2 regions of the Marivirga arenosa genome follow, and region 1 is predicted to be linked to the other one. Evidence: riboswitches for the same ligand, from Rfam matches in the RefSeq annotation. Region 1 holds a riboswitch; the other holds the start of a gene.
The links. A riboswitch is a leader RNA that binds a small molecule or an ion and turns the genes downstream of it on or off. The one in region 1 is predicted to bind S-adenosylmethionine.

Region 1 (16,761 bases):
CAGCCTGCAATTAAATATTATTAGTTATCTCCTAATTAAGATAAAGCTTTTTTCATGGTTTCACCTATATCAGCTGGTGACTGAACAACGTGGATTCCACATTCGTCCATAATCTTCATTTTTGCTTCAGCAGTATCATCTTTACCACCAATGATAGCGCCTGCGTGGCCCATTCTTCTTCCTGCTGGAGCAGTTTTACCAGCTATAAATCCAACTACAGGCTTTTTATTGCCATTTTCTTTGATCCATCTAGCTGCTTCTGCTTCATAGTTTCCGCCAATCTCACCTATCATCACAATAGCATCCGTTTCATCATCTTCCATCAACATTTTTACCGCCTCTTTAGTTGGGGTACCAATGATTGGATCACCACCAATACCGATAGCAGTAGAAATTCCTAATCCAGCTTTCACAATTTGATCCGCTGCTTCATAAGTTAAAGTACCTGATTTAGATACAATACCTACTCTTCCTTTTTTGAAAACAAAACCAGGCATAATACCAACTTTAGCCTCACCCGGAGTAATAACACCCGGACAGTTAGGGCCAATTAAAGTTAAATCCTTATCTTGAATATAGGTTTTTGCTTTCATCATGTCTTTTACTGGAATACCTTCAGTAATCGTAATGATTACTTTAATTCCAGCATCAGCAGCTTCCATAATTGCGTCAGCAGCAAATGCAGGTGGAACAAATATGATGGATACGTTTGCTCCTGCTTCTTTTACAGCATCTTCAACTGTATTAAAAACTGGTTTACCCAAATGTGTTTGTCCTCCTTTTCCTGGAGTAACCCCTCCTACCACATTAGTGCCATATTCTATCATTTGTTCAGCATGGAAAGTACCTTCTGAACCCGTGAAACCTTGTACAATTACTTTAGAATCTTTATTGACTAAAACGCTCATTATGCTCTGTTTAAAGTTTCTGCAAAAATAGAAGAAATGCCTTCATTCACAAAGTAATTTCATGCTTGTTTGATAAGAACTTTAATAAATGGAAAGTAAACAATATTTCATTTTATGAATTAGAATTAAAAAAAGACCAATTGATGACCAAAATGACAAAGAAGCGTGACCTACCTTCTAAAACATGTCCTGTTTGTAATCGACCTTTTGTATGGAGAAAGAAATGGGAAAAGAATTGGGAAAGCGTAAAATATTGTAGTAAAAAGTGTAGTAAAGAAGCAAAATTCTTAAAAAAGAATTAAATTTTAGAATAAAGACTGAAAGTTATTTGAATGAAGATTTTAAATATTCAACAAATTAGAGAAGCTGATCAATACACTATTGAAAATGAACCAATAAAAAGTATTGATCTAATGGAAAGAGCAAGCTACGAGCTTTTTACATGGATTACTGAAAGATTCAACAATGATTTTTCTGTTTATGTATTGGCAGGCTCAGGAAATAACGGAGGGGATGGATTAGTAGTAGCCAGATTACTTTCTGAAAGTGACTATAAAGTACAGGTTATACTTCCATTAGGTAAAAATGGTTCAGATGATTTTGAAGAAAACCTCAAAAGGCTTAAAAAAATTAATACAATATCATTTTTAGAAGAACTGCCCGAACAGATTAGTGAAAAATCGATAATAATAGATGCAATTTTTGGCTCCGGATTATCTCGACCTATTGAAGGAAGGCTTGCTGATTTAATTAAAAAGGTTAATAATTTTGAAGCGAATAAAATAGCCATTGATATGCCCTCTGGTCTATTTGCTGATAAAGCGAGTCCTTCCGAAATAATTTTTAAAGCAGATTACACATTGAGTTTCCAAGTTCCTAAACTAGCATTCATGATGGCTGAAAACCAGGAATACATTGGAGAATTCGAAATTTTGGACATTAAACTTGACAAAGAATATATTAATAACTGCTTAAGCGATTACTCAATTTACGAGGTAGATTCAGCAATTAAAAATAGGTTAAAATTAAAATCGATAGCCCATAAAGGTAACAGAGGAAGAGCTACCATAATTGCGGGTGGTTATGCAAGAATGGGAGCTGCAATACTAGCAGCAAGAGCTTGCCTTCACTCAGGAATTGGGCTGATTTCTGTTCAAACATGCCCACATTGCATTGATATCGTCCAAAACCAAATTCCAGAAGCCTTGATCCTTACAGATGAAAATGAATATGTATTAGGAAGTTATCTGGATTACAGCAAACAGGATGTTATTGTTTTCGGTCCTGCAATAGGATTTGCTCATAAAACATTAGTGCTTTTAGAGAATCTGTTAAAAGATTACCAAGGTCAACTTATATTAGATGCAGATGCAATTACACTACTTGCTGAAAATAGAGAGTTACTAAATCTATTACCAGAAGGAACCATTTTAACACCCCACCATGGTGAGTTTAAAAGGTTGGTTGGAAAATATTCCAATAATTTTGAAGCCATTATGCAACTAAAATCATTTTGTATGCATCATAAGGTTGTAGTTGTATTGAAAGGTAAATTTTCAGCTGTTTGTGATGCTGATGGCAAAATCAGTTTTAATCCAACTGGAAATGCAGGAATGGCTAAAGGAGGTAGTGGAGATTTGTTATGTGGAATTTTAGCAGCTATATATCCAAGAATAAAAAATAGTTATGAAACAGCAAAGTTGGCAGTATATTTGCACGGCCTAAGTGGTGATATAAGTAAAGAAGAAAAGGGTGAAAATTTTATGACCCCTAGCATAATGATTGAAAAGCTTCAAAATGCTTTTAAAAAGATAGAAAATTAATATTTACTATAACTTTAGTATATTTGAAACGTAATTAAATTTAATGAATAAGTTAAGATATATATTGTTGTTCACTTTCTTACTATCAGTTTTCTCAATGAACGCTGGTGAAACGAAAAATATTGTTGAATATAACAAGGATATTGTAACTATTCTTAAAGACGCTGAAGTTTACCCAAATCCTGCTGAAGATTTTGTATATCTTAAATTAGATGAGCAGAAAATCAACAAGTCAATTGAAATTCAAGTCATGAGTATCATAGGAACTAAAATGAATAGCTCAGCTGAAAAAATTGACGATGGCCTTTACAAAATCAACCTAAAAAATATTCCTAGCGGGCATTATTATGTAATGATTACCATAGATTCAAAAAAGAGCTTGAAAAAGTTCTTAAAGAAATAATTATATTTCTAAATCCAATTAATCATTTCTTACATATACACCCATTTGCATAAATTTACTTTTTTTATCGATGAATAATAAGTACTTTTCGATAAACTCTTTCATATGAAATTTAAGGCCCTTTTTTATTGGATTGTTGCCATTCTTGAAATTATCTCATTACAATTTGAGATAGATATTATACATCAAATTGCAAAACCTCTTCTTATGATCTCTCTATTAACCTATTTTTGGGATCAATCGGATAGTAGAAGGAATGAAAAATGGGTTAGTTATGTAACTCTGGCATTAGCTTTTAGTTGGATTGGAGATATTATGCTACTTTTTACGGTTAAGCATTTTCTCTTCTTTTTCGCTGGACTTTCAGCATTTTTAGCAGCTCATATTGTATATATTGTTGCTTATAAAAAGGCAACTTTTAAGGATTCATTTAGCTTCAGATGGTCTGCATTTCCATTTATTATCATTGCTTATTTAGGCTTAATGGCATACCTCATTTTACCCTATGTAGACAGCGTAATCCAAGTACCTATTGCCCTTTATGCTTTAATTATTGCAAGTATGGTGGTTGCTGCGTGGTATAGAAAAAATCAAACCACTAACGAAAGCTTTCAATTTGTTGTTTTGGGTGCTGCATTATTTACTATTTCAGATTCAATTTTAGCTATAAATCGTTTTTCACATACTATTCCTTATGCTGGTATTGCGGTAATGAGTACTTACATTGTTGCACAGTGGTTAATTGTGAATGGGCTATTGAAACATAAATCAGAAGTGTAAATCAAATATTAATTGTATTTTTATTATACTTTATATAATTATAAAAACTTTATCTTCAATTATTTAATATTTTTAATTCAAAAAGTTTGTATATCTCAAAAAGCTTTCTCTAAATTTGAAGCATTAATTCGAAAATAAATTTATAACGAAGAGGTAAGAGACAGGCTCGGTGACCCTCTGGCAACCTGATTCAAGGTGCCAAATCCTGCCCGAAAGGGAAATATAAATTATGAACAACTTAGAACAAATCGCATTAAGCGAACACTTCAGAAAAGCCAATTCGGCTCCACACAAAAATTCACAATTACTATCTAATAGATTTATATCTATTATCTCAAAGGCCAGCATGCGAATGCGAATGTGCTGTTGTTGCTAAAAGCAATTCTTTCATTTTGGATTAAATCAAAATTTAAAAGGATAATTATAACCTTTCTAATTTGAGCGTACCCGCTTAATAGATTTTAATCCTCTCAAATTCAACTTATTACAAATTCAATCCAGTCGAATCAAACTATATTTATCGCATTGGATCATTTTAGAACTATCATATAATCATTTATTCAATCTTTTAATTTTTATAATTATGTCAACTACACAAAAATTCGAAACACTACAATTACACGCAGGACAAGAAGCAGATCAAAGTACAAATGCAAGAGCAGTTCCTATTTACCAAACTTCTAGCTTTGTTTTTAACGATTCCGATCACGGAGCAAATCTTTTTGGTTTAAAAGAATTCGGAAATATTTACTCCAGAATAATGAACCCAACCAATGATGTATTTGAAAAAAGAATTGCTGCTCTTGAGGGAGGTGTAGCTGCAGTGGCTGTAGCCTCTGGACAGGCTGCACAATTTATAGCTCTAAATAACATCTTAGAATCTGGCGATAATTTCATAGCTACTAAATATTTATATGGTGGTACCTATAATCAATTTAAAGTTGCTTTTAAAAGATTAGGGATAGAAGCAAGATTTGCTGAATATGAAGAAATATCATCTTACGAGAAATTGATAGATGAAAATACTAAAGCAATTTATCTTGAAACAATAGGCAATCCTACCTTTAACATTCCTGATTTTGAAGCCATTTCAGCCCTAGCAAAAAAATATGATCTCCCCTTAATAGTAGATAATACATTTGGAGCTGGTGGTTACCTATTTAAACCATTAGAACATGGAGCAAACATAGTTGTTGAATCTGCTACTAAATGGATTGGCGGCCATGGTACTTCTATTGGTGGCGTAATCGTAGATGGTGGAAATTACAATTGGGGCAACGGTAAGTTCCCACAATTCTCAGAACCTTCAGAAGGTTATCACGGACTTAATTTTTGGGAAACTTTTGGTGAAAATAATCCTTTAGGCTTACCCAATATTGCTTTTTCTATACGGGCGAGAGTGGAAGGATTAAGGGATTATGGCCCTGCTTTGAGTCCATTCAATAGTTTCCTACTGCTTCAGGGTCTTGAAACTTTATCTCTCAGAGTTCAGAGAACTGTAGATAATGCTTTAAAACTAGCCTATTGGCTTGAGAAACACCCATTGGTGGAAAAAGTAAATTATCCAGGTTTAGAAAGTAGCAAATCATATCCATTAGCTAAAAAATATTTACACAATGGTTACGGAGGTGTTTTATCTTTCACTATTAAAGGTGATAAAGAAGAAACAAAAGGCTTTGTTGATAATCTTAAACTAGTAAGTCATTTAGCTAATGTTGGAGATGCAAAAACATTAATCATTCAACCCTCTGCAACAACTCATCAACAATTAACCGATGAAGAACAATTATCAGCAGGCATTACTCCTACATTATTAAGAGTTTCTGTAGGTATTGAGCATATAGATGACATTATAGCTGATTTTACTCAAGCTTTTCAAAAAATTCATGAATTAAGTTATGCCACAACATAAATTACCTGAAAAGTTTGTTCTGCAAAATGGTGAAATTTTACACCAGGCAAGCCTACATTATGAAATAGAAGGTGAAATTTCTAACCAAAAAGAAATAATATGGATTTGTCATGCCTTCACAGGAAGTGCCACTGTTAAATCATGGTGGCCTTCTTTATATTTTGAAAATGGCGGCTTTATTGATCCAAAAAGACACACTGTAATTTGTGCCAACATATTGGGTTCATGCTACGGAAGCACTGGCCCAGAGTCAATAAATCCAGATACAAATAAAAAATACGGAGATGAATTTCCAGAAATTTCCAATAGAGATGTTATAAAAGCATTTATTGATTTAAGAAAATCCTTAAATATTACAAATATTGACATTTTAATTGGTGGTTCATTAGGTGGGCAGCAAGCATTAGAATGGAGCCTGATAGAACCTGAAATTATTCAAAATCAGGCTTTGATTGCATCAAATGCAAAACACTCTTCTTGGGGAATAGCATTTAATGAATTGCAACGGCAAGCCATTTCATTGGGAGCCAACAATTCGATTTCAAAAAATGAGGCAATAGCAATTGCAAGGAAAATTGCTATGCTAAGTTACCGATCTTATGATGATTTTGAACTTAATCAAAAAGGTAAAAATGAACAGGATGATTGGAATATAGTCTCCTATTTAAATTATCAGGGCGAGAAGTTTAAGGGAAGATTTAGTACCGACAGCTATTTTATTCTATCAAAAATGATGGATAATCATAATATAGCATCAGCTAGAAATGGAAGTTTGGAACAAATACTTTCATTAGTAAAAACCAATACGCTTTGTATTGGAATTGATAGCGATAACTTATTCCCTTTAAAAGAACAGGGGCTTATGGCGCATCATATACCCAATGCAAAATTAGAGATTATCAACTCAAAAAAAGGGCATGATGCCTTTTTAATAGAAGGCAACAAAATATCTCGACTCATTGAAAAAAATTTTAAAAAGAATTACTATGAAAAAGCTTAAAGCGGGATTAATAGGATTTGGAGTTGTAGGAACTGGCGTATTCCAAGCTCTTAAAAAATATGAAGATTATGGAGTAGAAATTACAAGAATAGCCGTAAAAAATATCGACAAGAATAGAACCATAGAATTTTCAAAAGAGCTGTTAACTCAAAATGTAAATGAAATAGTTGAGGACAGCGAAATTGACCTTATTATAGAACTTATTAACGATCCTGAAGAAGCATTTGAAATTGTTACTCAAGCATTTCAAAATGGAAAATCAGTGGTAAGTGCAAATAAGAAAATGGTTGCCCTATATTTAGAAGAACTATTCAATATAAGTAAAAAAAATAATGTAAAATTCTTTTACGAAGCCGCTGTTTGTGGCAGTATACCGATAATTAGAACTATTGATCAGCATTTCCAATCAGATAAGATAAAATCGATTGAAACCATAGCAAATGGAACTTGTAATTTCATTTTATCCAAAATGGTTGACGATGGCCAATCATATGATAATGCCTTAAATAAAGCACAAGAACTTGGTTTTGCAGAGTCAGACCCATACTCTGATGTAAGCGGTGAAGACACTCGCTTTAAATTATCCATAATGATTTATCATGCCTTTGGCCAATATATCCATCCTGAAAATATTCCTATGCAGGGCATAACTTCATTAGACAATAATATTATTGAATATGCAAAAAAACACCAACTCAAAATAAAATTGATAGGCGAGGCATTATTAGCTAATAACAAAATAGAAGCTAAAATAGAGCCGAAGCTTATCTCTAAAAAACATGACTTCTACAATATTGAAAATGAATACAATGGCGTCATTATAAATTCAGAATTTTCAGGTGAGCAATTTTTAAAAGGTAAAGGAGCAGGAAGTTATCCTACAACACTAGCCGTGTTATCCAACCTTAAAGATATTCGCTATAATTTGGCTTCCACACGTTTTAAGAATAATGAGAGGTTTGGTAAAAGCAATAGTTTAACTGACAAGGTCTATTTTGTATCAGGTTCTAAAGAAATCGAAAATTCAGAGGGTTTTGATATTTTAGAGGAATTCTCAAATCATAAAATCATTAAAACAAATTTTCAAATTCTGAATAAACTAAAATTAAAAGACGAAAAATTTTATTGGGCTGAAATAAATGAAGAATTATATGATGATTTTACAAAAGTTGAGTCATTACTTTAGGGATAACATCTTTTTTAAACTAATTTGGGGGTGTTAAAAATTTATATAAATGAAAATTGCAGTACTTTCAAGAAACCCAAATTTATATTCTACTAGAAGATTATTAGAAGCCATTGAACAAAAAGGTCATGAAGCGATAAGGCTTGACCATATGCATTGTGATATCATCATGGATGAAGCCGGACCCTCTATTTATTACCATGGTAAAAAGCTGGAAAAAATAGATGCTATAATTCCAAGAATTGGGGCTTCTGTTACTTTTTATGGTACCGCGGTTGTTCGCCAATTTGAAATGATGAAAACTTTTAGTGCGGTTGATTCATTAGCCATTACTCGATCAAGAGATAAACTGAGAAGTTTACAGATTCTCTCAAGATCTGGATTAAATATGCCGAGAACAGCTTTTACTAATCGTTCTGAAAATGCTGGCGAATATATTCTAGAGCACTTAGGAAAAGCCCCTGTTGTATTAAAGTTATTAGAGGGAACTCAAGGCTTAGGTGTAGTTCTTGCTGAAACTAGGAAAGCTGCCGAATCCGTAATTGAAGCTTTTGAAGGATTAAAAGCTCGGGTAATCATGCAGGAATTCATCAAAGAAGCAGGTGGCGCAGACATTCGTGTTTTTGTGGTGGATGGAGAAGTAGTGGGCGCAATGAAAAGACAAGGAAAAGAAGGAGAATTCCGTTCTAATCTTCATAGAGGTGGATCTGCAAATGTTATAAAATTAAGTCGAGCAGAAAAAGCTGCGGCTCTTAAAGCGGCAAAAGCTATGGGATTAGCCATTGCTGGCGTTGATATGCTTCAATCATCAAGAGGGCCATTAATTCTAGAAGTGAATTCTTCTCCAGGATTAGAAGGAATAGAAAAAGCAACAGGAATTGATATTGCTGGAAAAATTATCGAGTATATAGAAAGAGGAAAAGATAAAAAACGATTACCGAAGGATAATGTAAAAGCATAAAATAAGACACTAGATTTTAGAAGCTAGATTCTAGAGAATGAATTGCTGATTTAACTTCATGAAATAAAAAAGAGGGTCTGCTTTAAATATTTATAAGCAGACCCTCTTTTTGTTTATGAATAATGTCTAGAATCTAGATTCTAAACTCTAATATCTATTAAGCTACCCTAAGATTTTTGTATTTAGATTTCTCAAATTTAGAGGCCGCATATTTCTTGTCAATTACTAAATCAGTTCCTGATGATTCTCCATCAAATTCAAACATGGCATCTGTCATGATTACCTCACAAATTGATCTTAATCCTCTTGCACCTAATTTGAATTCTACAGCTTTATCTACAATATAATCTAAAGCAGACTCCTCAAAAACCAACTTAATACCTTCCATATCAAAAAGCTTGGTATACTGTTTTACCAATGCGTTTTTCGGATTCGTTAAAATCGATTTTAAAGTATCTTTACTTAAAGGATCAAGATGAGTTAAAACAGGTAACCTACCTATCAATTCTGGTATTAAACCAAAATTTTTCAAATCCTGAGCCGTGATATATTGTAATAGATTATCCTTATCTATTTCTTCATCATTTGAATCTGATTTAGCAAAACCTAATGGAGTTGTGTTTAACCTTGAAGCAATACTTCTACTGATTCCATCGAAAGCCCCTCCACAAATGAATAATATATTTTCAGTATCAACATTAATCATTTTCTGATCAGGATGCTTTCTTCCTCCTTGAGGTGGAACATTTACTGAAGTTCCTTCCAAAAGTTTTAGCATCGCTTGCTGTACCCCTTCCCCACTCACATCTCTTGTAATAGAAGGGTTATCAGATTTTCTAGCTATTTTATCAATCTCATCAATGTAAACAATTCCTCTTTGAGCAGCTTCAACATTGTAATCAGCAGATTGTAATAGTCTAGTCAAAATACTTTCGACATCTTCACCTACGTAACCTGCTTCAGTTAAAACTGTAGCATCAGCAATACAGAAAGGCACTTGTAAAATTTTAGCTAATGTTTTCGCTAAATAAGTTTTACCAGTACCCGTCTCTCCTACCATAATAATGTTTGACTTTTCAATGGTCACATCATCTTTAGTAGATTTCTGCATCAATCTTTTATAATGATTGTATACTGCAACTGATATTACTTTTTTTGCTTCATCTTGTCCAACCACATATTGGTCCAGATGTTCTTTCATCTCAATCGGACGAATAAGATTGAACTTTGGATCTTTAGATGAAGACTTAGTTTTAACCTCTTCTTGTAGAATTTGCTGAGCCTGAGCGATACACTTATCACAGATATGTGCATGAATCCCAGAGATCATCAAATCGACATCTTTCTTGTTACGTCCACAAAAAGAACAGCTTACCTGTGTTTTGTCTTCTGCCATTATTTTCTCACTAATACTTCGTCAATCAAACCGTATTCCTTAGCCTCTTCAGCTCTCATCCAGAAATCTCTATCAGAATCTTTTTCTATTTGTTTGTAGGTTTTACCACTATGTTGAGCCAGAATATTGTACAAGTCTTCTTTAACTGATAATGTTTGTTTCAAAGAAATCTCCATATCAGAAGCTTGTCCTTGCATACCACTCATCGGTTGGTGAATCATAATTCTTGCATGAGGTAAAGCAGATCTTTTCTTTTCTGCACCCCCAGCTAATAATACAGCACCCATACTAGCAGCTAATCCAGTACAAATTGTTCCTACATCTGGCGAGATGTAATGCATGGTATCATAGATACCTAAACCAGCATAAACAGAACCACCTGGACTATTGATGTAAAGGCTAATATCTTTTTTAGCATCTACAGATTGCAAAAATAATAACTGAGCGGTAATTACATTAGCTATATTATCATCAACTTGCATTCCTAAAAAGATGATACGGTCCATTATTAGACGAGAAAAAACATCAATCTCTCTAAAATTGGTTGGTCTTTCTTCAATTACAGCACGAGTCATATTCTCTACTTGCTGCACATATGAATCCACCATGCTACCTGATAAACCTTCACCTTTTACGGCAAATTTCCTAAATTCCTCTTTATTAATCATTTAAGTATTTGGTTATAAGTACAAATTTAAAAAAAAAGTCCTTTAATGAAAGGACTTTTAAATTAACGATAAAAATAGCTTTTAGTTCTTATCAACAGCTTTTTTGAAGCCGTCTAAATCTACTTTCTTATCTTTGATAGTAATTTTGTCCTTTACAAAGTCCAAAACTCTTTTATTCAATAATTCTTCGTATACTTTTCTGTAGTTTTCACCATTCTCGCCTTGAAGATAATTCTGAGCAAAGCTCTCCATATTCTCTCCTAATTGGTCAGACATACCATAAGCTCCAAATTGCTCAGCAATCATTTTCTTAGTATAGTCCATAACATCGGTATGCTCTACTTTGATATCATCTTTGTTTGCTTCAGCAATTTTATTTTTGATAAGATTCCATCTTAAATCTTTTGTATAAAGATCATACTCCTTATCAATTTGCTCTTGCGTTACTTTACCTTCGTTACTTACTAACAACCAGTTTTTCAAGAAATCATCAGGTAATTCAAATTTAGTTTTCTCAACTAATGTATCTACTAAATCTCTGTTCAGTAGATTTTCGGTTTCTCTATCGTAGTTTTCAGAAATAGTTTCTTTTACTTTTTCATCAAACTCTTTCTTATCTTTCACTGCATCCTTACCGAACACTTTATCAAATAATTCCTGATTAATTTCAGCCGGCTTGGTTCTTTTAATATCAGAAACAGTTAAAGTGTATTCACCGCTTGCTGCATTTGCATCGGTTTCATTTTGACCTAAAAGTCTAGATTTAGCTTCTGCAGAAGTAATAGTTTTTTCAATATCAAACTTAACCTCATCACCTTTCTTTAAGCCTACAAATTTCTTTTGAGCTTTTTTCTCAATATCCTCAATAGGAAGAACAACTCTTTCTTGAACTTCACCATCTGCAGTGCTTAATTTACCTTCTAAAGTATCTTCTGCTTTGCTTTCATCTACTGACTCAGTATCACCATGTTGCTTAGTTAAGTTATCCATGGTTTCTTTCATTACTTTATCAGTAACTTCAATGTTATGCTTCTCGATTTTAAATTTGTCATCTAATTTGATGTCAAACTCATCTACCAAGCCTAATGTATATTCAAACTCAAATTCTTTTTGGTTATCCCAATCAATTTTAGCAGCATCCTCCTGATTAGGCATTGGCTCACCTAAAATTTTTAAATCATTTTCTTTGATGTAATCAGATAATGATTTTGATAACAAACTGTTGATTTCTTCAACCAAAATGCTTTTACCATACAACTTCTTGATATAAGATGCAGGCACCTTTCCAGGACGAAATCCTTTTATGTTAGCATTTTTCCTGTACTCTTTGATTTTTTGTTCAACATTAGGTTGATAATCAGCTTCATTTAATATAATTTTAATTGAAGCGTTGGTGTTGTCCTTTTTGTTGAGTGTAATGTCCAAAACAATTAAATTTTATAGTGTTATCAATATACAAAAAAACCCTTCCTTCCTGTACTTTGTTACTGGAACTAAGGGTTTGTGTAGTGTGCGGATGGAGGGACTCGAACCCCCATGCCGTGAGGCGCTAGATCCTAAGTCTAGTGCGTCTACCAATTTCGCCACATCCGCATTCATAAATTTGAAGTGCAAATGTAGTGAAATATTTTTTCACTGCAAGTCGCAGATGTGTTTTTTTATATGTTATTTTGAAGATCATTTTTTACCGCTTATATGCAGAACATAGATTTAGAAGAAGAACGTAAGTTAATTCTCAGAGAATACCGTAAATTATTAAGGAAATCAAAGCCTTTTTTAAAGGACGGGGATGCTAAATTAATTAAGAAAGCTTTCACAACCTCCATGGAAGCTCATAAAGATATGAGGCGAAAATCAGGTGAGCCTTATATTCTTCACCCTATAGCTGTGGCAACAATTTGCGTTGAAGAGATCGGCTTAGGGACTACTTCTATTATTTCAGCTCTATTACATGATGTTGTAGAAGATACTGACTGGGAACTGGAAGATATTGAAAGAGAATTTGGTCCAAAGGTTGCCCCTATTATTGATGGGCTCACAAAAATATCTGGCGTTTTTGATTATGGAACTTCTCAACAAGCAGAAAATTTTAGAAAAATGCTGCTTACCCTTTCCGAAGATGTTAGGGTAATCCTGATAAAATTAGCCGATAGGTTACATAATATGAGAACCTTGGATAGCATGCCAAGAAACAAACAGCTCAAAATTGCTTCCGAAACCATCTTTTTATATGCTCCTTTAGCCCATAGACTGGGTTTATATGCTATTAAATCAGAATTAGAAGATCTTCATCTAAAATATACTGAGTCAGAGGTATATAGAGATATAGCAAACAAAATCAACAATACTAAATCTGCCAGAAAAAGATTTATTAAGCATTTTATAGCACCAATTGAAGGAGAGCTCAGTAAACTTAAATGGGATTATTACATAAAAGGGAGGCCAAAATCCATTTATTCCATCTGGAATAAAATGAAAAAACAAAATATCCCCTTTGAACAGGTATATGATTTATTTGCGATTAGAATTATTATTGATGCATCTGTGGAACATGAAAAAGCAGCTTGCTGGGAAGTTTATTCAATCGTAACCGATTTTTACAAACCGAATCCTGATCGCCTACGAGATTGGATATCCACTCCAAAAGCTAATGGTTACGAATCTTTACACACTACAGTGATGAGTGATAATGGCCAGTGGGTAGAAGTACAAATTCGTACTAGCCGAATGGATGAAATTGCAGAAAAAGGCTACGCTGCCCATTGGAAGTATAAAGATTATTATTCTAAACCTGAAGAAACAAGATTGGAACAATGGATTGCCCGAGTGAGAGAGATGTTAGAATCTAATGACACAAATGCAATAGAGTTCTTGGACGATTTCAGGTCTAACTTATTCTCTGATGAAGTATTTGTTTTTACACCCAAAGGGGAATTAAAAACTTTACCTAATGGAGCTACAGCTTTAGATTTTGCTTTTGATATCCATACAGAAATTGGAGCTAAATGCTTAGGCGCTAAAGTGAATAACAGATTAGTTCCTTTAAACTATGAACTTAAAAATGGAGATCAAGTAGAAATTCTCACTTCTAACAAACAAAAACCAAGTGAAGATTGGCTCAGATTTGCAGTAAGTTCAAAAGCAAAAGCAAAAATTAAGGACGTTCTAAAGGAAGATAAAAAATCCGCTGCTATAGAAGGTAAAGAAATTGTTTACCGAAAGCTAAAGCAGATGAAAATAGCTCCTTCGGATGAAGTGATTAATAAAATCAGAGCTTATTTTGATGAAAAAACACCATTAGACCTCTATTATGGAATTGCTACAGGCAAGCATGACCCTAAAAACATCAAGAAGTTCCAGGATGAGGAACAAGAAAGGGCTAGAAAAAACAATAAAAGGATTCGCTCATCCGCTGACGCTAAATCTTTTGAGCAGGCATTAAAGAAAGCTAAAGGAGAAGACATGCTTCTCATTGGAGAAGATATGGATGTAGTGGATTATGTGATCGCCAAATGCTGCAATCCTATTCCTGGAGACGAAGTATTTGGCTTTGTAACGGTGAATGAAGGTATTAAAATCCACAGAACATCCTGCCCAAATGCACCTGAATTGTTATCTAATCATGGTAACAGAGTGGTTAAAGCTAGGTGGACTTCTCAACAAGAAATTGCATTTTTAGCTGGATTACAAATTATTGGAACTGATAGAGTTGGATTAATTAGTGATGTAACTCAAATTATCTCCAGTGAATTAGAAGTAAATATGCAATCCATTTCGGTTGATACTAAAGACGGTATTTTCGAAGGTAAAATTCATTTATTTGTGCAGAGCACCAAGCATTTAGATCAATTGATTGAAAAAATGAAGGCTGTACGTGGGATAGTGAAGGTGAACCGCTATGATTAATTGTAGATTTCCTATATTTGCCAATCATGAAGGGAGATGAATAAATTATGGCATTGAACGAGAAGGTTTACAAAGAAGTAAAGCAAATATTTACGGCATATTTAGAAAATAAAGGTTTGAGGAAAACCCCAGAAAGATATGCTATACTAGAGGAAATATATACCCGTACTGGTCATTTTGATGTAGAATCACTTTACATCAGTATGAAAAATAAGAATTATAGAGTTAGCCGTGCTACCGTCTACAATACGCTTGATTTATTAGTCGAATGCGATCTTGTAAGTAAACATCAGTTTGGGAGAAATCTGGCACAATACGAAAAGTCTTACGGCTATAAACAACATGATCATGTTATTTGTGCTGAATGTCATAAAGTAGTTGAATTCTGTGATCCAAGAATTCAAAATATTAAAACTATGGTGGGTGATCTTTTGAATTTTAAAATCATGCACCATTCTTTAAATCTTTACGGAATTTGTGGTGATTGCCAAGCAAAACTAAATGCAGAGGATCAAAAATAATTTATTAATAAATATACAAAATGGATTTCAAACAGGAAGTAATTGATAATATTCTAAATCTTGAAATATCAGGTGATTTGATTGGTGAAAATAACGGACCAGGACTGGTTGAATTAATCAATGATCATATCAATAAAGGAATCAAAAAATGTATCATTGATATCTCAAATGTCAGATACATGAATAGTAGTGGAATTGGTGTACTGATTACTATTTTAACTAAGTTAAGAAATAAAGAAGGTGAAGTTGTGTTGTTAAATCCATCAGAGCAGGTGAAAAAACTATTATTGATCACTAAACTCAATAATATCTTTACCATTTATGACTCTAAGGAAGAGGCTTTGAAGAGCTTAATTGACTAATAGAACAATTCTTAAATAAATATCAAATCATATTAATCAAGGCTTTAGACTAAAGCCGCATAATTTAAAAAAATTAGAAAATGAAAATGGATGTTTTGCTGGGTTTGCAATGGGGAGATGAAGGAAAAGGAAAAGTAGTAGATGTATTAGCACCCAACTACGATACGGTAGCTCGATTTCAAGGAGGACCGAATGCTGGCCATACTTTAGAATTTGATGGTATTAAACATGTTTTGCATCAAATTCCAAGTGGGATTTTTCGAGAAACCATCAAAAATGTAATCGGGAACGGTGTTGTGTTAGATCCAGTGATTTTTAAAAATGAAATTGATAAACTAGATCCATTCAATATTAATTTTAAAGAGAATCTTTACATTTCTAATAAAACTCAATTAATACTTCCTACTCATCGATTATTAGATGCGGCCTACGAAAAATCTAAAGGCAACGAAAAAATAGGATCTACTTTAAAGGGTATTGGCCCAACCTATCAGGATAAAATCGCTCGTCTTGGGTTAAGAGTGGGTGATATTTTTTATGATAATTTCAAAGAGAAATATCAGAAGCTTGTTGATTCACACAAAACCATCTTAGAGTTTTATAAATTTGATTACGAATTAGAGGAAGCTGAGAAAATATTTTTTGACGCTATTGAGTATTTAAAAACATTTAACGTAAGCTCAACCGAATATTTAATCAATAACGAATTAAAAGCTGGGAAATCAGTTTTAGCTGAGGGTGCTCAAGGATCGTTATTAGATGTTGATTTTGGTAGCTATCCATACGTTACTAGCTCAAATACGATGACTGCTGGAGTATGTACAGGTTTAGGCGTTGCGCCAAACAGCATTCAAAAAGTCTATGGTATTTTTAAAGCGTATTGTACTAGAGTAGGCGGTGGCCCCTTCCCTACTGAGCTTTTTGATGAAGATGGC
Region 2 (16,761 bases), 100 kb from region 1:
CTTATATCGAATAATCAGTTTTCAATTCAGGAAGAAATTCCTTCTCATTTCTTAATTGATGAATATGAAACAGGGCTAAAAATACCAGTTAGAGATTATGTAATAGGAATGACCCCAAATAAAAATGCACCTAGAAAGCACAGTATTTATCAATTTGCATTAATACATAAAAAAGATTCACAGCTTTTAATCCTAAATGAACCACTACCCCTTGAATCAAGATACTATCAAGGCATGAGTAATTTAGCTGACTATTATGTTACTGACAATAATTTAATTATTAATCATTCGGAAGCCAACTCATTCATCGTACATGATTTTAAAAATAAAAAAACTACAATAAAGCAATTCCCTGCAATTGAAGACAAAAATAAAGAAGCATGGTATGCTATTGTTGATCGTTCCAATAGCGATATATTCTTTATAAGAAATAGGAAAAAAGAGATCAATGAGGTCTATTCCTATAATCTTGAGGCTAATGAACTCCAATACATAGCATCCACAAACCAACATATTTTGGGTGTCAATAAGTCAAGAGCTTTTTATCGAGAAATGGATGAGGAAGGTGATATCTGTTTCTATTTTATTGATTTAATGCAAAAAAAGGGCTCTAAATCAGAAATATTAAAACTTGATGAAATAACTGTTAAAGGAAATTAATTTTCATGAAGTAATACTATTGTTTCAATCTGACTATATATATCGTTAAATGCATCAATATTAATAATTATTGATAAATATATCTATATTATTATTTATCGATATTTTTATCGATATTTAACAAAGAAATATAGCATTTTAATGATAGCAATATTAACAGGCGACATTATCAATTCTACAGAGAAGGTTCCTTCAAATTGGTTGAAAGAACTGAAATCAGTTTTAAATCAATATGGCACTAGCCCTGAAAAATGGGAAATCTATAGAGGGGATAGCTTTCAATTAAAAATCTCCATTGGGGAAGCTATTTTAGCAGCTTTTCATATCAAAGCCACCATCAAACAAATTAAAAACAAAGATGTCAGAATTGCCATTGGAATTGGAAAGGAAGATTATGTATCTGAAAAAATATCAGAGTCGAATGGTATAGCCTATCAAAATTCAGGTGTATGCTTTGAAACTCTCAAAAAAAATACTCTTGCTATAAGATCAAATGATGCAAAATGGGATGAGCCACTCAATATCATGTTGGAATTAATGCTATTTACTGCAGATAAATGGACTGCAAGCCAAGCCGAGGTGATAAAAGCAAGTATAGAAAATCCTGATAAAAACCAAAACCAACTTGCAGAACTACTAGAAAAAACTCAAAGTACCATTAGCGTATCCCTCGATCGAAGTGGATTTGATAAGCTGCAAAAAATAATTGACTATTATAAGAAACAAACCCATTCGTTATGATTTCATTTCTTCTCAAAATCTTAGTTGCTCATGTATTAGGTGATTTCGTTTTTCAATCGGACCGATGGGTTCAACACAAAGAATCAAAGAAAGCAAAATCAAAATTTCTATATATACATATCATAATTCATACTATTTTAGTACTGATTTTATTGCAATTCAATGTAGACTATTGGTTGGCATTCCTCATTTTACCCATAAGTCATTTTGTAATTGACCTCTTCAAAATCTATCTTAGAAAAATCTTAAATTCTCGTTTATCATTTATAGTTGACCAATTAGCTCATTTAGCAGTGATTTTAGCTATTTGTGCTTATTACTACCCCAAAATGCTTTCTTTTGAATTTCAACTATCAGAAACTCTATTACTGTTTGTTTTAAGTATTCTATTACTTACCTATGGAATAGCTGTTTTTATTAAGATCATTATGTCTCAATGGGAGCTGCCAGAAGACTCTGACCAAGATTCCCTTTCCAAAGCTGGGAAATACATCGGTATTATTGAACGACTTTTTGTTTTTGCTTTTGTACTTATGGAAGAATGGCAAGCCATAGGATTTCTAATAGCAGCTAAATCTGTATTTCGATTTGGAGATTTATCAAGAGCAAAAGATCGTAAACTTACTGAATACATCTTAATAGGCACTTTATTAAGTTTTGGTTTTGCAATTTTAATAGGCCTTCTCTATCAAAACCTGTTAGATAACTTATAATTTCAAAAAATATCGCAGCAAGATGGCCATTCCTCTTATCTCAATTATTATGCCTGTTAAAAACACTGAACAGTTTCTTCCAGCCTGTTTGGATAGCATCATCAATCAATCGGAACAGGATTGGGAATTAATTGTGACAGATGATCACTCCACTGATAATAGTAGAGCTGTAGTCGAAAAATTTGTAGAAAAAGATACCCGAATCAAGCTAATAAGTTCCTCAGGAAACGGAATCATTTCTGCTCTGCAATCATCCTATGCTTTAGCAACAGGGGACATTATTCACAGAATGGATTCTGATGATATAATGCCCAAAAACAAGCTACAATTATTAAAAGAAGGGCTTCTTAAAGAAGGGCTAAACACCGTAGTTACAGGAAAAGTTGAATACTTTTCTGAAGAACCAATTTCTGAAGGCTACCTACAATACCAATACTGGTTGAACTCGCTTTGTGAAGATAATTCGCACTGGCAGCATCTTTACGAGGAATGTGTAGTTGCTTCACCTGCCTGGATGATGTTTAAACAAGATTTCGAAAAATGTGGTGGCTTTAACTCAAATTACTACCCTGAAGATTATGACTTGGTTTTCCGTTGGTATGCTGCAGGTTTTAAGATTTTTGCTTTAAGAGATTGTATCCATTTTTGGCGAGAGCATCCAAAAAGAACAAGTAGAACAGCTGCTTATTGCAATCAAGCTGCATTTTTTAAACTAAAGCTTATGTATTTCCTTAAGTTTGAACGGGATAGGAATAGACCATTTCTGATTTTTGGTGCAGGAACTAAAGGAAAAATCATGGCTAATTTTTTAATAGATCAAAAAGAAAAATTCTACTGGGTGAACTCTATTTCTAAATCTAAGCAAGAAAAAACAGCTTCAAAATATTCTGATTATACTTTAGGCATGGATCAGTTAGCTGAATTTATAGAACCACAAATCATCATCACTGTAGGAGAAGCAAAAAGTAAACAGCAAATCCAGGCATTCATGAAAAAGCACAATTGGGTAGAACACAAACACTACTTTTTCTTCAGATAGATTAACCTATAAAAAACATATTAAAAAGAGGTTCTTTCACTTCAAAAGATAAAAAATTCTGAACTTTCGCTTTTTCATTTAGGTTATTATACCTTTATTTGACATTACTTATCCAGAAAGACTGAGGGATTGGGCCCTTTGAAGTCTTAGCAACCCTTCCTTACAATAGGAAAAGGTGCTACTTCCCATCCAAACAAATAGTTTGGTAAAGATAAGAACAGCCACTCTTTAGGCACTTTCTGGATATGAAATTTAAATATTCAGAATGAGCAGATTTTCAAAAGACATACTTCAAGACCGAATTTTAGTGTTAGATGGTGCGATGGGCACTATGATTCAGCAGTATAAATTAACAGAAGCTGACTATCGCGGGGAACGATTTAAAGATTATCCTTCTGACTTAAAAGGCAATAATGACCTCCTCTCTATCACCCAGCCTGATATCATCAAGGGCATTCATAGAGCTTATTTAGATGCAGGCGCAGATATAATCGAAACCAATACTTTCAGTGGGACAAGCATCGCTATGGCCGACTATAACATGCAGGAGCTAGTTTGGGAGTTAAATGAGCAGTCCGCTAAATTAGCTAGAGAGGTAACAGAAGAATATTCAGATAAGCCTCGTTTTGTGGCAGGATCAATTGGGCCTACGAATCGAACTGCCTCTATATCGCCTGACGTAAACCGACCAGGGTTTAGAGCTACTTCCTTTGATGAATTAAGGCTCGCCTACAAAGAACAGGCAGAAGCCCTAGCTGCTGGAGGAGTTGATATATTTTTAGTCGAAACTGTATTCGATACGCTTAATTGTAAGGCTGCCTTAATGGCCATACAAGAATTAAAAGATGAGAAAGGTATCGATATTCCAGTAATGGTTTCCGGAACGATTACAGATGCCAGCGGTCGAACATTATCTGGTCAAACAGTGGAAGCATTTTGGAACAGTATCCGTCACTTCCCGCTTTTAAGTGTTGGTTTTAATTGTGCTTTAGGAGCTGATCAATTAAAAACTTATCTACAACAATTAGCGAGAATATCAGACGTAGCAATTTCTTGTCACCCAAATGCTGGACTACCAAATGAATTTGGGGAATACGATGAAAGTCCAGCTGAAATGAGCGGAATCATAAAAAGTTACTTCGATGAAGGTTTGGTGAATATTATCGGAGGCTGTTGTGGTACTCAACCTGAGCATATTAAAGCAATTGCTGATTATGCACAGAAATCAAAACCTCATGAAATAAGCACTTCTGATAAAATAATGAAGTTAAGCGGACTGGAACCTCTTTCAGTCACTCCTGAAATAAACTTTGTGAATATTGGTGAGCGAACCAATGTATCGGGGTCCAAGAAATTTGCCCGATTAATAAGAGAGGAAAAGTTTGAAGAAGCAGTTGATATCGCTCTAAACCAAGTGGAAGGTGGTGCCCAAATTATTGACATCAACATGGATGATGGTATGCTTGATGCAGAAAAAGTATTGCCTGAATTCGTAAATCTAATTGCTTCAGAACCGGATATTGCACGGCTTCCATTCATGATTGATTCATCGAAATGGGAAGTAATAGAAGCCGGGCTAAAGTGTTTACAAGGAAAAGGAATTGTAAACTCCATTAGCTTAAAAGAAGGGGAAGAAGATTTTATTAAAAAAGCCAAAAAGATAAAAGAATACGGAGCTGCAGTTGTAGTAATGGCCTTCGATGAAAAGGGACAAGCGGATACTTTTGATCGCAAAATTGAAGTCTGTAAGCGATGCTATGATTTACTGGTCAAGGAGGCTGATTTCCCAGCTGAAGACATCATCTTCGATCCCAATATTCTTACAATTGGTACCGGCATGGAGGAGCATGATAATTATGCGGTTGACTTTATTAATGCTGTAAAATGGATCAAAGAAAACCTACCCCATGCGAAAACAAGTGGTGGTGTTAGTAATATCTCATTTTCATTTAGAGGGAATAATGTAGTAAGAGAAGCCATGCATTCTGCTTTCCTTTACCACGCTATCAAAGCTGGTTTAGATATGGGAATTGTCAATCCAGGAATGCTGGAGGTTTATGATGAAATAGATAAAGAATTACTGCAATATGTTGAGGATTTATTATTCAATCGCAGAGTAGATGCTACAGAAAGGTTAATGGCTTATGCTGAAAACTTGAAGCCCGGAGAAAAAGCAGAAAAGGAAACTAAACAATGGCGAAATGAACCGGTGAATAAAAGGCTGGAACATGCATTAGTTAAAGGAATAACCGAATTCATAGTAGAGGATACTGAAGAAGCAAGACTGCAAGCAGATCGTCCTCTTGATGTAATAGAAGGTCCTTTAATGGATGGGATGAATGTAGTGGGAGACCTATTTGGCTCAGGAAAAATGTTCCTGCCTCAGGTTGTGAAAAGTGCCAGGGTGATGAAGAAAGCAGTAGCACACCTCCTACCCTACATCGAGGCTGAGAAGTCCTCCGCCCAGGGGGGCAAAGGCAAAATATTGATGGCTACAGTAAAAGGAGACGTTCATGATATCGGTAAAAATATAGTGGGAGTAGTCTTGGCCTGTAACAATTATGAAATCATTGATCTGGGCGTTATGGTTCCTTTGCAAAAGATTCTTGAAGAAGCTGAAAAGCAGCAAGTGGATATTATCGGACTTAGTGGTTTAATCACCCCTTCTTTAGATGAAATGATATATGTGGTGGAAGAAATGGAGAAAAGAGGATTGAAAACTCCTGTTATGATTGGCGGTGCTACCACCTCTCGAATTCACACCGCAGTTAAAATTAAGCCAAACTACAGTGGACCCGTAGTGCATGTAAATGATGCCTCACGCTCTGTTACGGTAGCTGGAAAGCTAATGGGTAAAGATAAAGAGGATTATTTCCAAGAAATTGCAAGCGAATATGCTGAAGCAAAGGCAGGACACAGTCGCAGAGGTGAAACCAAAAATTACATAAGTATTGAAGAAGCCAGAAATAATAAATTTCAGCTCGACTGGTCTAATTTTGAAAGTACTAAGCCAAATATCCTGGGTAATAAAGTGCTTTTGAACTACGATTTAGAGGAAATATCTCAATACATAGATTGGACTCCATTCTTTCATACCTGGGAGATGAAGGGTAGATACCCAAAAATATTGAATGATCCTGAAAAAGGAATTGAGGCACAAAAGTTATTTGATGACGCTCAAAAAATGCTAGCTGAAATTATAGAACAAAAATCCTTGCAAGCCAATGCCATATTTGGTTTATATCCTGCTCATACGAAAAATGATGACAGCATTGAGGTTTTTGCTGATGAAAAAAAGACGCAGAAACTGACTGAATTCCATACTTTAAGACAACAAAGCAAAAAAGGAGACAATAATTTCAATTATGCTTTTTCTGACTTCCTGGCTCCTGCTGAGCAGCCTATAACAGATTATATGGGATGTTTTGCGGTCACTACTGGAATTGGCCTGGAGAAATTGACAGAAAAATATGAAGCAGATCATGATGACTACAGCAGCATTATGGCCAAAGCTTTAGCAGATCGACTAGCAGAAGCATTTGCTGAACTTTTGCATAAAAAAGTGAGAAGAGAGTATTGGGGATATGCTCAAAATGAAAGTCTTGACAACGAAGGACTCATCAAAGAAGAATACAAAGGAATAAGACCTGCCCCAGGATACCCGGGATGTCCTGATCATACTGAAAAAATCACTTTGTTTAATTTATTAAATGTAGAAAAAGAAACGGGAATAAGTCTAACTGAAAACCTGGCCATGTGGCCCACTGCATCTGTCAGCGGCTTTTATTTTGCTCATCCTGAGAGTCGATACTTTGGATTGGGTAAAATAGGAAAAGACCAGGTAGAAGATATCGCCAAACGTAAAAATCAGGATTTCAAGGAAATCGAAAGATGGCTAAAACCCAATTTAAATTATTGAAAAGAAGCAAGAGCCTAGATATAAGAATATAGACTTTTGTCTAGAATCTAGACTCTTTTATCTAAAATCTCATTATGAAAGTAACCGAACATATAAATAACGCAAAAGAAACCGTATTCTCATTTGAAATATTACCTCCACTAAAAGGACAAAATATCAAGTCATTATTTGAGAATATAGAACCACTGATGGAGTTCAAACCTCCATTTATTGATGTTACCTATCACAGGGAAGAATACGTTTATCGAGATAAAGGAAATGGATTACTTGAAAAAAGGACTACCCGGAAAAGACCTGGTACTGTAGGTATTTGTGCTGCTATCAAAAACCGTTTTGATGTAGATACTGTCCCTCATATCATTTGTGGTGGTTTCAGTAAGGAAGAAACAGAAAATGCCTTAATTGATTTAGATTTCCTTGGAATTGATTCTTTGCTGGTATTAAGAGGTGACCCTATTAAGTCAGAGAATAAATTTATTCCTGATCCGAATGGTCATGCTTATGCAATTGAATTAATGGGACAGGTCGTGGACATGAACCATGGTAAATACATAGATGAAGAATTACAATCGGCAACTCCTACAGATTTCTGCATAGGCGTTGCAGGCTATCCGGAAAAACATTTTGAAGCGCCTAGCATGAAGTCTGATTTGAAAATACTGAAACAAAAGGTAGAAGGAGGAGCTGAATATGTGGTGACTCAAATGTTCTTTGATAATCAGAAATATTTTGATTTTGTAAAATTATGTAAGGCTGAAGGAATAAATGTACCTATAATTCCAGGTTTGAAACCCATCACTTCCCTGAAGCAAATGTCTGCTTTACCTAGATCCTTTTATTTGGACTTACCAGATGAGTTGGTAGATCAACTAGAAAACTGTAAAGATAATGCTGAAGCAAAAGAAGTGGGTATTAAATGGTGCATACAGCAATCTAAAGAATTGATTGAATTTGGTGCGCCTTGCTTGCATTATTATTCTATGGGAAAATCAGATCCTATCTATAGAATTGCAAAGGAGGTGTTTTAATAAAAAAGGCTTACCTATCGGTAAGCCTTTTCACATATTAATACAAAGCTGGATATTGTTCCGGATCAAATTCATTCATCATTTCATAAACCCTATCAAATACAGTTTCAACTTGAGGCTTACTGAAATAATCACCATCTGAAGCATAAGCTGGTCTATGTTCTTCAGCAGTTATAGTCATTGGTTGAGCATCTAGATATTTATAAGCTTTTTGCTCTTCAAGTACTTTCTGCATCATGAATCCAGTTGCACCACCTGGCACATCCTCATCAGCAAAAATTACTCTATTGGTTTTCTTTACTGATTCTACAATTTTATGATCAATATCAAATGGCAATAAGCTTTGAACATCAATCACTTCACACGATATACCTTGTTCTGCTAATTGTTCAGCAGCATCCATTACTACTCTGCACATTGAACCATAAGTAACGATCGTAACATCTTCACCTTCTCTGATCGTTTCCGGCTGACCAAGAGGTACAGTGAATTCTCCAACGTTTTCAGGTAATTCTTCTTTTAACCTGTATCCGTTTAGACATTCTATGATTAAAGCAGGATCATCAGATTGAAGCATGGTATTATAGAAACCAGCAGCTTGAGTCATATTACGAGGAACTAAAACATAAATTCCTCTAATAGAATTTAAGATCATGCCCATAGGAGAGCCTGAATGCCAAACACCTTCTAGTCTATGACCTCTCGTTCTTATGATTAATGGAGCTTTTTGTCCTCCTTTTGTTCTGTATTGAAGAGAAGCCAAATCATCAGACATGATCTGAATTGCATATAATAAATAGTCTAGATACTGAATTTCAGCTATAGGTCTTAATCCTCTTAAAGCAGCACCTATTCCTTGCCCCAGAATTGTACATTCTCTAATACCTGTATCCATAACTCTTAGCTCACCATGCTTTTCTTGCAAGCCAGCAAAAGCTTGGTTTACATCTCCAATTTTCCCTACATCTTCTCCAAAAGCAAATACTCTAGGATCACGAGCTAATGCAGCATCGAAACAAGCTTGCAATACTTCTCTACCATCGACCTTTTTAGGGTCATCGGAATACTCAGCATCAATTACTTCAACTTTTAAAGCAGACTCGTCAGATTCACTATATAAATGTGAACTGTATCTGTCATGACCCTCCTCCATTACGGCATTAAGCCAATTAAGCAATTTGTTTTTCGCTTCACCTTCATGATTAATAACTAATCTTAAAGATTTTTTAACAGCTTTAATATTATCTAACCTCAACGGGTTCATAGCCGACTTAAGCTCATCCGCAATCTCAGAAATCTTATTTTCAGCTGATTCTTCCGCTAATTCATTTAGTAGGCCTAATGCTTCTTTTTGTTGATCTTTAATTTCACCAATGAAAGCTTTCCAAGCCGCATCTTTTGCATCCTTTGCAGTTTGCTTCGCTTCATTTTCAATTTGATCAAGCTCCTCAGCAGTGGCTAATTTCTCTTTAATGATATACTTTCTGAATTGATTTAAGCAATCATATTCAGCTTCCCACTCTAATCTTTCTTTTGATTTATAGCGCTCATGAGAACCTGAAGTAGAGTGACCTTGAGGCTGAGTTAGTTCCAAAACATGAACCATTGAAGGCACGTGCTCTTCTCTAGAAATCTTGGATGCCTTTTGATAAGTTTCAACTAAGGCTTCGTAATCCCAACCTTTAACGGTTAATATTTCATAGCCCTTTTTATCCTTTGATCTTTGGAAACCCGATAAAACTTCAGAAATGCTTCCTTTTGTAGTGTGGAATTCCTGTGGCACACTTATACCATAATGATCATCCCAAACTGAAATTAACATCGGAATTTGTAAAACACCAGCAGCATTTATCGATTCATAAAACATTCCTTCAGAAGTAGAAGCATTACCAATGGTACCAAAAGCTACTTCATTACCCTCAATTGAATATTTTTCGAATTCCTTTTTGTATAAATCTTTATTTTCTCTGAATAATTTAGAAGCAAATGCCAAGCCGACTAATCTAGGCATTTGAGCAGCTGTAGGTGAAACATCAGAAGAGCTATTTTTACTATCCGTAAGATTAGTGTATTTACCTGCTTCATCTAACATTCTGGTAGCGAAATGACCATTCATTAATCTACCGGCTGAAGCTGGGTCAGCATTTACATCTGTGTGAGCATAAAGCTGAGCAAAATAAGCCTGAATGCTCAACTCCCCAGTAGCAAACATAAAGGTTTGGTCTCTATAATAACCAGAGCGAAAATCACCATTTTTAAAGGCTTTCGCCATGGCTAATTGCGCTAGCTCTTTACCATCACCGAAGATTCCGAATTTAGCCTTTCCCATGAAGACCTCTTTACGGCCCATTAAACTGGCATGTCTACTCTCCCATCCTAATCGGAAATCATTCAAAATTTCTTCTTTCGAAATACTAAATTTATTCTTCTTTTTGCTTTTGGTGGTTGTCATCAGCTTATCGTTTTATTGAAATATTATAGGCTCACTTTTTCAGTAAGCTCAACAAAAATAACCAAAATGATGAGGCTTTCAAATTGGTATTAACGAGAATTGCCTAACAACTGTTTGGATTAAGTAAGTCAGATTATATTAATGACTTTTATCATTCTGCCAAAATATTATTCCACCAAACAATACCCATGGAAAGGTATTCAAAATAAAATATTAATTTGATTTTAAAATTCTAAAATAAAGTGGATTAAAAAAGTAATAGGATCGAATGGAAATTCTATAGTTTGCTTTATATTTGCCCACAATAAAAATCATTAAAAATATTGTGATATGATCATTGGGGTACCAAAAGAAATCAAAAACAACGAGAATCGTGTCGCGTTGACACCTGCTGGAACGCAAGAGTTAGTGAAAAGAGGCCATGAAGTATACATTCAAACTACCGCTGGAGAAGGAAGTGGTTTTCTTGATGATGATTATGTAGCATCAGGTGCTCAAATTTTACCAGACATTCAGAGTACTTATGCTAAGGCTGATATGATAATGAAGGTAAAAGAGCCTATTGAAGAAGAATATGAATTGATTAAAGAAGATCAATTAGTATTCACTTACTTCCACTTTGCTGCCTACGAGGATTTGACTAAAGCAATGATCAAGAGTAAATCAATTTGTTTGGCATACGAAACAGTTGAAAGACCAGACAAAAGCTTACCTCTTTTGGTACCAATGTCAGAGGTAGCTGGAAGAATGGCAATACAAGAAGGTGCTAAATACTTAGAAAAACCTTTACAAGGAAGAGGAATTTTATTAGGTGGAGTTCCAGGTGTTAGACCTGCAAAGGTAATGATATTAGGGGGTGGAGTTGTAGGTACAAACGCTGCAAAAATGGCTGCTGGTATGGGAGCTGACGTAACTATTATGGATGTGAATCTTCAGAGATTACGTTATTTAGATGATGTAATGCCAGCAAACGTTAACACTTTCATGTCTAGTGAATATAACATTCGTGAAATGTTACATAGAGTGGACTTAATCGTAGGTGCAGTTTTAATTCCTGGTGGAAAAGCACCTCATTTGGTTACTCGTGATATGTTGAAAGAAATGCGTCCAGGTACAGTTTTAGTAGATGTTGCAGTTGATCAAGGAGGTTGTATCGAAACATGTAAACCTACTACTCACCAAGACCCAACTTACATCATTGATGATGTAGTTCACTATTGTGTAGCGAATATGCCAGGTGCAGTTCCTTATACTTCAACTTTAGCATTAACGAATGCCACTTTACCATATGCAATTGAATTAGCTGAAAAAGGATGGGTAAAAGCTTGTCAGGACAATAGAGAATTAGCATTAGGTTTAAATATCATCAAAGGTGATGTGGTTTATGATGCTGTTGCAGATGCATACGGTTATGATCATGTTCCTTTTGAAAAATATTTAGGAAACGTTTGGGATAAAATATAAAAACTCAAATCATATAAAATTACAAAACCTGTTTCAATTTGATTGAGACAGGTTTTTTTTGTTTCTACTCATCAGGTTATTAATTCAATAATTGTAATATATCAAGTATTCTTATTGAATTATTTCAACATCTCTTACTCACCGATAATAAACTGAAACTCATCGAACTATTTAGAAATTAAGTCAATTGTAATGCCCTTGAATGAATCAGTGTTACTAATTTTGTATTTAGTTAAAAAATTAAATTAAGTATGAGAGGAATCTTACTATTTTTAGCATTATCATTAATTGCATTTTTTCAACATTCAACCATACAAGCTCAAAACATTACAGAGTATCAGTTTGAGGTTAGCATTGAAACCTATCAGGAGATTACTGGAGGACAACTGATTTCAAATAGTACCAACTTAAACGATCAGTTTTTTGATGACATCAACATCGGATTCAATTTTAGTTATGGTAATAATACATTCAATAAGTTTGGTGTAAGCGCTAATGGTTATGTTGTACTAGGAACACTCGCTAATACTAGTTCAAATTCTCCAATTGCTGATCTAAATAATGCAATAAGTCCTTTAGGTGGAGATTTAAGATCTAAAAATGGCTCATCTATAAGAACAGAATTGCAAGGATCCTCTCCAAATAGAATTAGAATAATCCAATGGAGAAATTTCAGACATAACAATCGAAACGGAAACTTGAACTTCCAATTAAAATTATTTGAAGGTTCCGGTAAAATCGAATTCAGTTATGGAAATAATTCTATAGACTACAATGGATTTGGCGATTACTTCTCACTAGGATATGATGTTCAGGTAGGTTTAAGAGGTAATTCAAATACTGATTTTAATTCCAGACAACTAAATTGGAATTTATTCCAAGGAGAAAATTGGAATACAACTAACACAGAAAATGCTGTTAATAATAACAGCGTTGTAGACTTATGGTTTAATAGTGTTCCAAGTACTGATCTGAATTTCTCTTATTCCAGAAATGAATCTGACTTAGGCATCAACCTTTTTCCTAACGTAGCTGAATTGTGTGCAGAACAGGAATTTATATATTCCTTAGAAGTGGTAAATTCTTCTGCATCCGACAACTCTAACATTGAAGCAGAATTCAATCTTCCTTTAGGCCTTTCTTTCATTTCAGCTAGTGCCTCAAATGGAACTTATGATGAAAATACAGGAATCTACAGTATTCCAATTTTAGGAGCTAACGAAACCGCTGTTTTGGATATAATTGTATCAGTAGATGCTGGTATGGAAGGCAGTACGATTAATGCAATTGCTGAAATTCTTAGCGCAACAGCTTCTGATCCAAATCTATCTAACAACAATGCTTCAGTCGACTTGACGGTTGGTTCTAATTCTAGTCCGCAATTATCTACTATTCCTAATCAAACTGCTCCTTATAATGGCGTTTCTGCACCTATTGATTTTACTGTTTCAGATGCTGAAACTGCTGCTAATGATTTAATTATTTCAGTAAGTTCCTCTAATCAAACCCTTTTACCTAATGCTAATATAACAGTAGGAGGAAGCGGAGAAAACAGGGAATTAACATTACAACCTGCATTGAATCAGTTTGGAATTACTACCGTAACGGTTGAGCTTTCAGACGGGACATGTCCGATTATTAAAACTTTTGAGGTAGAAGTATTTCGCCAGATCTTTAACAATTTTGAAGCAGCAAAAATTGTGGTAGGGCAACCTGACTTTACTTCAGGATCAACAACGCCATCTGATATAGTAGCTCCTGGTTCCAACAGTTCAGCCGTGAGTGTAAAAGGTGTTTTAGCAGTAGGTTCTCAAACAACTAACCGTGTTTTAATATGGAATTCAGTGCCTACTTCAAATGGAGAACCTGCTGATGTGGTAGTAGGACAAACAAATTTCACCAATACAGGAAATGGGACAAGAAATAATAGATTATGGAGTCCGAACGGAGTTACTTTTAGTCCCGATGGTAACAAGCTAATTGTCACAGATTCTAGAAATAATAGAATATTAATCTGGAACAGTATACCCACTTCTAATAATGCACCAGCAGATGTTGTAGTGGGACAAAATAATTTCAACTCTCGTAATGCGCGTGCTACTCAAAACGGCTTAAATTTTCCTTCAGATGTTCAAGTAACCCCAAGTGGTAAAATGATTGTTACGGATAGAGGAAACAGTAGAGTTTTAATTTTCAATAAAATTCCTACTTCAAATTACGAAAATGCTGATGTTGTGATCGGCCAAACCAATTTCACTAATAATAATCCTGGCACAGCACCAGATAGACTCCGAATTCCTTGGAGTACTTCTATTTCACCCGATGGAAAACTTTTGATTGCTGACGATGAAAATCACAGAGTGCTAGTATTTAATTCTATCCCAACAACTAATGGGGCTTCTGCAGATGTAGTAATTGGACAGGATGATTTTAATTCTGGCAACCCTGGCATAGGAGCTAATAGATTTTCATTTCCAGGTGTAACAGTATCTCCTTCAGGAGTTATAGCTGTAGCAGATTTTAGCAATAACAGAGCTCTAATTTTCAATGAGATACCAACAACAAACGGAGTGGATGCTGATGTGGTTTTAGGTCAAAGAAATTTTAATGAGCGAGTTTCCTTTAATGATGGAAACGGTAACACAGGAACTCCTTCAGATAGGAATATGGATACACCTTACGGTATCAATTTCGATTTAAATGAACGTCTATACATAAACGGTAGAGGTATGAACCGAATGATGATTTTCGGGGAAACTCCTTCTCAAGTATCTGATTTATCAATTACTTTCTCTTCTAATTCAAATACACCTTGCGTCAATAGTTTGGTAACCTACAGTGTTGAAATCACAAATAATGGTCCAAATAACGCTACCAATGTGGTAGTAACTTCTGCCTTGCCTTCTGGCTTCACCCCTACTGGTTTCGATGCACAAAGAGGTACTTACAATCAAGAAAGCGGTTTCTGGAGAATTCCTTTCATAGGTGATGGTGAAACGATAACCTTAGAAATGCTTGGAACTGTAAATGCAGGAGAAAACAATAACATTATCACAGCATATGCCAGTGTGCGATCTTACAATCAAAATGATTCTGACTTTAGTAACAACGCTGGAAGTGTTGATATTGAAGTTTTGGATAATGATGCTCCTATTATTAGCGAAATTGATGATGTCATTCTAGATATCAATACTCCCTCTCCAAATATTAATTTCACAGTAGATGACGCCAATGTTGGTGCTAATAACGTAAATGTGGTAGCCAGCAGTTCAAATCAAAGCTTAGTACAAGATGCAAATATCAATGTGATAGGTGGTGGCTCCAATAGATTTTTACAAATCACCCCAGAAAATGATCAGTTCGGATTAGTGACGATCAGTGTAACAGTTGATGATGGCACATGTAGCACTACGGAAAGTTTCGAATTATTTGTAGGTAATGTTTGGTTAGGAAATACCACGGTTTGGGATGCAGTCAACAACTGGTCAGCAGGAGTTCCATCTGATGTAATTTCAGCAGTAATACCTGCCAACCCTTTAGGAGGTAATTTCCCAGTAATCAATAATGCTGCTGAAGTGAATAATTTAATTATAAATGATAATGCCAAAATCACCGTAAATGCAGGAAGGAATCTAGACGTTTATGGAAACTTAACTAATTTAGGTACTGAATATACTGGCAATGGCAGTGTTACAATGGTAGGTTTAAGCACTCAATGGATTATGGGAAGGATCAGTGGATTAATTATTAATAATGGAAGTGGCGTTAATTTAGAAAATGACCTTTCTACGCAAAGACCTTTAAATCTTCAAGCAGGGCAACTAAATGTAGGGAATAATAGCCTCACTATACGAAATCCTATTGCTGGAAATGCTAATAGCTTGATTATGGATGCTACTTCTACCTTAAATATTGAAGGAACTACTGCGGGTATTACAGTTCCCGCTTCTATTAATAACTTAAGAAAACTACAACTGAATAATGGTAGTGGCTTAACATTAAATGGAAATCTTCAGATTGCTGATACTTTAAGCTTATCAACAGGTACTTTTAACATAGGTAACAATACATTAGAATTAAATGGCTATAGTCAAATTCAAAACGGTCGTTTAGCATCTTTACCTAACGCTATTTTAAGAATTAACTCAGCAAATGATGCAGGTAAGATCATTTATAGCATCACACAAAACCAATTATCTAACTTGATTATAAATGTAACAAATGGTCAGTTTGAAATTGAAAATACCATAATTATCAATAATCAATTGGAGCTTATAGAAGGTAAGTTGATAAGCACTAATGGGCTTATTAATGTTTCTAATAATGCTCAAGAAGGCTTAAGCACATCTGCAAATTCATTTATTGCCGGAACATTACGAAGAGCAGTTACTGCAGGAATAAACTACACTCTACCTGTGGGTTCAATGGATTTTAAACAAGCAGTAAACATTTTCTTTAACTCCATGTCTTCAAGTACTAGCCTAGACGTATTTTTTAATGAAAGCTCTTCTGATCCATCATTTACAGATATAAGTGATTTAAATTTATCTGTAGATGGAAATCAGGTTGAACAACTATTGGACTATGGCTTCTGGACTTTAACTCCTACTAATACGACCGGTACTTACGTATATAATATTTCTGTTACTTCTCAAGGCCATGCTAATGGTAATGAGATTGGAAATCATATTCTTTTAAAACGTGAAGATGCTACTGCAGATTGGGAGATATTGGGAGATTATTCT

Region 2: another riboswitch for S-adenosylmethionine. It lies ahead of metH (methionine synthase); the one in region 1 lies ahead of QYS47_RS07260 (O-acetylhomoserine aminocarboxypropyltransferase/cysteine synthase family protein).

What each region holds. Positions count from the first base shown of each region.
Region 1 covers NZ_CP129968.2:1,669,252-1,686,012, reverse strand. Annotated here, with positions in the region: gene sucD (succinate--CoA ligase subunit alpha) at 36-908, opposite strand; gene QYS47_RS07280 (DUF2256 domain-containing protein) at 974-1,210, shown strand; gene QYS47_RS07275 (NAD(P)H-hydrate dehydratase) at 1,241-2,731, shown strand; gene QYS47_RS07270 (T9SS type A sorting domain-containing protein) at 2,775-3,134, shown strand; gene QYS47_RS07265 (lysoplasmalogenase) at 3,240-3,914, shown strand; SAM riboswitch class I at 4,052-4,143, shown strand; gene QYS47_RS07260 (O-acetylhomoserine aminocarboxypropyltransferase/cysteine synthase family protein) at 4,498-5,826, shown strand; gene QYS47_RS07255 (homoserine O-acetyltransferase family protein) at 5,813-6,826, shown strand; gene QYS47_RS07250 (homoserine dehydrogenase) at 6,813-8,012, shown strand; gene rimK (30S ribosomal protein S6--L-glutamate ligase) at 8,062-8,973, shown strand; gene clpX (ATP-dependent Clp protease ATP-binding subunit ClpX) at 9,131-10,369, opposite strand; gene QYS47_RS07235 (ClpP family protease) at 10,369-11,037, opposite strand; gene tig (trigger factor) at 11,119-12,462, opposite strand; tRNA gene QYS47_RS07225 (tRNA-Leu) at 12,549-12,630, opposite strand; gene QYS47_RS07220 (RelA/SpoT family protein) at 12,733-14,943, shown strand; gene QYS47_RS07215 (Fur family transcriptional regulator) at 14,991-15,464, shown strand; gene QYS47_RS07210 (STAS domain-containing protein) at 15,485-15,826, shown strand; gene QYS47_RS07205 (adenylosuccinate synthase) at 15,907-16,761, shown strand, end outside.
Region 2 covers NZ_CP129968.2:1,770,970-1,787,730, reverse strand. Annotated here, with positions in the region: gene QYS47_RS07715 (hypothetical protein) at 1-660, shown strand, start outside; gene QYS47_RS07710 (SatD family protein) at 802-1,401, shown strand; gene QYS47_RS07705 (DUF3307 domain-containing protein) at 1,398-2,114, shown strand; gene QYS47_RS07700 (glycosyltransferase family 2 protein) at 2,137-3,153, shown strand; SAM riboswitch class I at 3,259-3,371, shown strand; gene metH (methionine synthase) at 3,419-7,072, shown strand; gene metF (methylenetetrahydrofolate reductase [NAD(P)H]) at 7,147-8,100, shown strand; gene QYS47_RS07685 (alpha-ketoacid dehydrogenase subunit alpha/beta) at 8,138-10,552, opposite strand; gene ald (alanine dehydrogenase) at 10,883-12,016, shown strand; gene QYS47_RS07675 (T9SS type A sorting domain-containing protein) at 12,268-16,761, shown strand, end outside.